DNA from 2 places in the Hominisplanchenecus murintestinalis genome. Region 1 is predicted to be linked to the other one. Evidence: predicted binding sites of a transcription regulator. Region 1 holds the regulator's gene; the other holds the start of a gene.

The links. Region 1 encodes Rex, which represses fermentation and respiration genes when NADH is low (regulators of the CRP and FNR family bind a similar motif). Its sites were predicted from a motif close to ATTGTTAANTANTTAACAAT; they were not measured.
Region 2: the regulator Rex is predicted to act here: its motif matches at 2,332-2,351, upstream of NFR99_RS06540 (L-lactate dehydrogenase).

The regions. Positions count from the first base shown of each region.
Region 1 covers NZ_CALPCM010000032.1:7,586-11,005, forward strand. The annotation lists gene NFR99_RS10850 (aspartate kinase) at 1-1,239, shown strand, start outside; gene NFR99_RS10855 (redox-sensing transcriptional repressor Rex) at 1,353-1,994, shown strand; gene NFR99_RS10860 (NAD(P)H-hydrate dehydratase) at 1,991-3,420, shown strand, end outside.
Region 2 covers NZ_CALPCM010000012.1:14,339-17,758, forward strand. The annotation lists gene NFR99_RS06530 (4Fe-4S dicluster domain-containing protein) at 1-268, opposite strand, end outside; gene NFR99_RS06535 (CoB--CoM heterodisulfide reductase iron-sulfur subunit B family protein) at 265-1,062, opposite strand; gene NFR99_RS06540 (L-lactate dehydrogenase) at 1,176-2,123, opposite strand; gene NFR99_RS06545 (NlpC/P60 family protein) at 2,434-3,420, opposite strand, start outside.

The DNA.
Region 1 (3,420 bases):
GATGAAGCGAGACGGTTTGTAGTACCGTCTGCACCGGGAAAACGGTTTGACGGGGACACGAAGGTAACGGATATGCTCTATAAGTGTTATGCTGCGGCTGAGGCAGGAGAAAAGTTTGGGAAACTGCTGGAGGATATCAAGGCGCGCTATTATGAAATTATTCATGGACTGGAGCTTTCGCTTTCCCTCGAAGAAGAGTTCCAGGTTATCAGTGAGTCTTTTGCCGGGAAAGCAGGGACAGATTATGCGGCTTCCAGGGGAGAGTATCTGAACGGCATTGTAATGGCTGCATATCTGGGATATGAGTTTGTGGATGCGGCAGAGGTGATTTGTTTTGACGAGGATGGGAATTTTGCGGCGGATGAGACAAATGCAAAGCTTTCCGCAAGGCTGGCAGAGGTAGAGAGCGCTGTGGTTCCGGGATTTTACGGCGCCATGCCGGACGGAAAGGTAAAGACATTTTCGAGAGGCGGTTCCGATGTGACCGGTTCTATTGTGGCAAAAGCTATCAGTGCGGATATCTATGAAAACTGGACGGATGTTTCCGGGTTCCTGGTGACAGACCCACGAATCATTGAAAATCCGAAGGTGATTGAGACAATTACTTACCGGGAGCTGCGGGAGCTTTCCTATATGGGCGCGACTGTACTTCACGAAGATGCGATTTTCCCGGTGCGCAAGGCGGGAATCCCCATTAATATCAGGAATACGAATGCTCCGCAGGATAAAGGAACCCTGATTGTGGAAAGCACATGCAGGAGACCGAATTATACAATCACCGGAATTGCCGGGAAGAAAGGTTTTGCCGCCCTGAATATTGAGAAGGATATGATGAATGCGGAGGTTGGATTTGGCAGGAAGGTGCTCCAGGTGTTTGAAGAAAATGGGATTTCTTTTGAGCATATGCCCTCCGGTATCGACACGATGACAATTTTTGTCCATCAGTCGGAATTTGAGGAAAAGGAGCAGAAGGTACTGGCGGGAATCCACCGTGCGGTGAACCCGGATTCTGTAGATTTAGAAGCGAACCTGGCCTTGATTGCAGTGGTAGGGCGCGGTATGCGGGCGACCAGAGGAACGGCTGGGCGTATTTTCTCCGCGCTGGCACATGCGAATATCAATGTGAAGATGATTGATCAGGGTTCCAGCGAGCTGAATATTATCATCGGCGTGAGAAATGATGATTTTGAAGCGGCAATTAAAGCGATTTATGATATTTTTGTGACAACCCAGCTATAAGAATTGACAGAAATTTAACATTTAGGTATACTGGATAAAGAAGCATACCCCATTCCGACAGGGGAAGACCGCTGACGGGATGGGGTAAACTATAGTCGGGAAGGATGATTCTGATGGAGGGGAAGGAAATATCAAGGGCAGTAGTGAAACGTCTGCCGCGCTATTACCGGTATTTAGGAGATTTGCTTGAGAGAGGTGTAGAGAGAATTTCTTCAAATGATTTGAGTGAAAAGATGCGGGTAACTGCATCGCAGATTCGGCAGGATTTGAATAATTTCGGCGGTTTTGGGCAGCAGGGCTATGGCTATAATGTGGAGTTTCTTTATAATGAGATAGGAAGAATCCTTGGACTGGATAAAACCTACCATATGATTATCGTGGGAGGAGGAAATCTGGGGCAGGCGCTTACGAATTATGTAAAGTTTGAAAAGCGGGGATTTAAGATTATAGGGATTTTTGATGTGAATCCAGAGCTTGTGGGAAAAAATGTGAGGGGGATAGAGATACGTGTGGCAGATGAGATTCCCCGTTTTCTGCGGGAAAATGACATTCAGATTGCCGCGCTTACGCTGCCGAAAAGCCAGGCTGAAGAGATGGCGGTGCTGCTGGTCGAGAATGGTGTGAAAGCTATCTGGAATTTCGCACACCTGGATCTCAGATTGCCGGAGGATGTGATTGTGGAGAATGTACATCTGTCGGAAAGCCTGATGCAGCTTTCCTATAATATCAGCCGCAGACAGGAGACGGGGAGATGAAATACCTGGTAAATGCCCGGGAGATGCAGAGATGCGACAGGATTACGATAGAAGAATATGGGGTTCCCGGTCTTGTGCTTATGGAGCGGGCAGCTTTGGCAGTGGCAGATTCGGTGATGGACGGTGAATTTTGTACGGATAAGGTGCTGGCAGTGTGCGGTTCGGGCAATAACGGAGGCGACGGATTTGCAGCCGCCCGGATTTTGATGGAGCGAAATGTGGAGATTGCTGTCCTGTTTGTAGGAAAAGAGGAGTCCATGAGCGAAGCAGCGCGGATTCAGAAGAAAATCTGCGAAAATTATGGTATGAATTTTGTCAGCAATATAGACGTTCATGAATATACTTGTATAGTAGATGCTATCTTTGGCGTGGGGCTTTCCAGGAAAGTCGAGGGAGAGTACCGGACGTTGATCGAACAGATTAATCAGGCATCGGGAAAGGTGATAGCAGTAGATATCCCTTCAGGCATTTCTGCTGATAGCGGCAGAGTGATGGGGGCAGCCGTATGCGCAGACAGAACCGTGACATTCGGGTTTGCGAAGCTTGGACAGGTGCTTTACCCGGGAGCCTTATACTGCGGGGAAACCGTTGTATGGGACATAGGAATTACAGAGAAAAGTTTCCGTGGGGAATTACCCCGTGCATACTATCTCGGACGGGAGGATATGCGCTGCCTGCCGCGGAGGATGAGGTATTCAAATAAAGGTACTTACGGAAAAGCCCTGCTTGTGGCGGGACAGAAGAATATGTGCGGTGCGGCATATCTGGCAGGGGAGGCAGCGTACCGTGTGGGAACAGGGCTGGTGAAAATCTTTACAGAAGAATGCAATCGGGTGATTGTGCAGGAAAGGCTTCCGGAAGCGCTGTTGTCTACATATGAGGTTTCGGAGGTTTTGGAAGAAGAAAACAGCTTCCGGTGGCCTACAGCAGCAGGAATCGGCCCGGGGTTTGGAACAGGCGAGGGAAAGTGGGAAATCCTGTGTTTGTTTTTGGAAAGATGCGTCTGTCCGCTGGTACTGGATGCAGACGCGCTGAATCTGCTTTCCGGCAGGATAGAGACGTTAAGGGAGCGCCGGGCGCCTGTTGTGGTGACTCCCCATGTAGGAGAGATGGAACGTCTGACGGGTATTCCCAAAAGCACGATTCTGGAAGATTTGCCGGGAACATGCCGGCGATTTGCAGAGGAGTACCGGGTGGTTTGCGTACTGAAAGATACCAGAACCGTGGTTTCTGACGGCAGGGAAATCTGCGTAAATCTCACGGGGACAGACGGAATGGCAACGGGAGGTTCCGGGGATGTACTTACAGGAATTCTGACAGGACTGCTTGCACAGGGGATGGAGCCTTTTGCGGCGGCAAAGCTGGCAGTGTGGATTCACGGCTCTGCCGGGGAACTGGCGTCCAAACGTCTGGGAAGACGCGGGAT
Region 2 (3,420 bases), on a different contig from region 1:
TTGCCGCATCAATCAGCTTGCCCGGCTTTACATCCCTCGGACAGCGCTCCACACATGCAAAGCATGAGAGGCATTTCCACAGGGATTTGGACTGTACCAGTGTCTCAATATCTTCATTTGCCACGTAGGAAACGAACTGATGGGGCTTGATGTCCATCTCGTTATACGCCGGACAGGTAGCGGAACACTTGCCGCATTTCATACATTTTAAAGGATTGACGCCGCTTATTTCCTTGATAAGCTCTGCCTGCTTCTTCTCTTTGCTCATGCCTTCGCCACCTCCTCTTTCACACCCAGCGCCTCTGCCAGAAGCTCTGTGAAGTAGTACACCGGAAGCCTGTTCTGCACACTGTTGTTTAAATTGTACAGGCACAATGGACAGGCAGTAATCAGCATTTCCGCACCGAAGCCTTCAGCGCTCTCCATGATGTTATTGCACATGTTTTTTGACATGTCTTTTTCTTTCAGGGAGATGTAGCCGCCGCAGCATTCGTTCCTGTACGGGTAAATCACCGGCTCCGCACCGATGGCACGGATGAAGTCCTCCAGAATCTTCGGATTCTCCGGGTTATCAAACTGTAAAATCTTGCCGGGGCGCAGAAGCAGACAGCCATAGTAAGCGCCGATTTTCTTCCCGGTCAATGGATTTGTAACTTTCTCTTTTAGCGTGTCAAACCCTACACGGTCCCGCAGCACTTCCAGAAAATGAAGGACTGTTGTCTCACCTGCGTAGGGCTCTTCAAGCTTCATATAATTGTTCGCTCTGGTACGGATGTCCTCTACATTCTGCATATCATCATTCACACGCTTGATGACATGATGGCAGGCAGAACAGAGCGTCACCAGATCCTGATGCTTCTCTTTTGCTTCATTTAAAGCACGCACGGAAGAAAGCTTCGTGGCAATCTCGTCGCTGCCCAGCGGGTAAACGCCTCCGCAGCACTGCCAGTTCTCAATCTCTTCCAGTTCAAATCCCAGCGCCTTCGCTGAGGCTCTGGCATAAGCATCCAGGTCTTTCGCCTTTGTTCTCAGGGTACATCCCGGATAGTAACTGTACTTCATCATTATGTTGTCCTTTCTTCTAAAAATTATGGGATACGCTGCGGCCCGACCGCTCCTCCAATGGAATAACAGATAAGCCGCAGCAGTTTTCCGCTGAATTTAACCGGAGAATCTTACAGATCAATCTGAGCGATAACTGCTTTCAATGCATTTGCGCTTGCCTGTAGCTGCTCAATTTCTCCCTTATTCATACGCATCGGCACTTTTCCACGGATACCTTCCGGACCTACCAGAGTCAGGGTACTCAGGCATACATCTTCAATGCCATACTCGCCATGCATCATGGATGACACAGTAGCCATGGAATCCGAGGATGAGGACAGAATGCTGCACAGCTTGCATACTGCCGCGGAAATCGCATAGAAGGTAGCCCCTTTATTGGCAATAATCCTTCCGCCGGATTTCTGTACGTACTCAAGCATACCCGGTTTATCCAGTTCTTCTACATCCCTGCCCATGCTGCGGAGCAGCTTGTAGTATTCATCCACGCTTACACCTGATATATACGCGCCTGTCCACGGTACAAAAGAGGTGTCTCCATGCTCTCCAAATACATATGCGTGAATATTTTTCTGTGCAACCTTAAAATGCTCAGACAGCCCGCAGCGCAGACGCGCCGTATCCAGAAGCGTACCGGAACCTACAATCTGGTTCTCCGGCAATCCGGAAATCTTTGTAAATACGTAGGTCATAATGTCCACAGGATTGCTTACGATTACGTAGAGTGCATTTGGTGCAGCCGCTACGATTTCCGGTGTGATGGATTTTAAAATATCCACATTTGTCTGTGTAAGCTCAATCCTTGTCTGTCCGGGTTTACGGGCAATTCCTGAAGTAATAATAACAATATCAGAATCCTTTGCATCCGCATACTCACCGGCCGTAATCGCAATCGGGTCGCGGAAGCAGGTTCCCTGGGCGATATCCAGCACTTCACCCTCAACCTTCTGCTTGTTAATGTCAATCAGGACAATTTCTGATGCGATATCCTGTGTGGATAACGTATATGCTATCGTTGCCCCTACGCTTCCCGCACCAATAATAGTAATTTTACTGCTCATAAATGTTTCCTCCTTTTTACATTGTCTTTATTTTAACAATCATAGCAAAAAAATTATGAAACCGTGCCCGTTTACCGTATTCCCCGTTTATAAAATGTAAGCGGAGGGTACGGTAAACGTGGACGCCAAAAAACAATCCGAGTAAACCGCTTCATTACTCCGCACTTAAGGAAGCATTCGCTCGATTTCATTACACACATCATAACACATTGATAAGAATTTAACAAGAGAATTCTGAACTTTTTTGCTTTTAAAAAAGTGCGCACAAATTTCTGAATTTGTGCGCACTTTTTATTACAAAATCCTTTTCTTATTTCAAGAAAACTGGCCTTCTCACATATTTAAACCCTGACGACCACGCCTCGCCTATCACTACTCCATTTTGGCTGGAAGAACAATGTGCCACAATGAGACTTCCGTCTGAGTTCCTGCCAACCACAACTCCCACATGATTCCTGTCTCCCGCCTCAGGAGATGCATAAAATACCAAATCTCCCGGCAGCGCCTCGTTGCCGTCTACCATCTCTGAAGCATTCCACTGGGTCGTGGTATGGTTACCGATACCGCCGTCTGTCCCGCCCAGGGCATTATAGAATGCCCAGCATACAAATCCGCTGCAGTCAAGGCCAAATCCCCTGGTCGTTCCTGTCGATACGCTTCCTCCTGCGGTAACTTTAGACGGTTCTCCCCATCTGGTATCCCAGCCCATAGCATAAGACTTTCCGCCCCAGAAATAACCGACCCGTCCTACAAGGCTGCACGCTGCTGCTACAATCGCCGCCCTTGCGTCTGACACGCCGCTTCCTGTTCCTCCGTAAGCAAAACCCTTTGCTGCGGCTGCGATTGTACACAGCCGCTTGCATTCATCCCCTGTATATTTCTCAAGAAGCTTTCTTCCGCTTTCATCCAAGTTATTCAGCTCCGCATAATCATGGATGTCCAGGGAGCAGATTTCCTTTTCCAAATCCACTTCCTTCGAAAGTTTCTTTGTAATAATCGAATCCCTGCGGACATTCATAAAGAAGAATATCTTTTCCAGCTCTTCTTTCGCTTCCGCATCCAGGTGGATTGCTTTGCCCGAATCACCGTCCTGGACTCTCAGCACATAAACCGCGAGCACATCCTGCCAGTTCTGCACCTGAAATTCGTCCGGCTGTTCCAGCCACTGGCAAAAATCCTTTTCGACTTCTTCCATAACCTCTGAAAATTCCTCGTCGAAACTCAGATGATAAGATGCCGAAAGCTGCTCCAGATAAATCTTATTTCCTGCGATGATATTTGCCAGGAGATTGGCGTT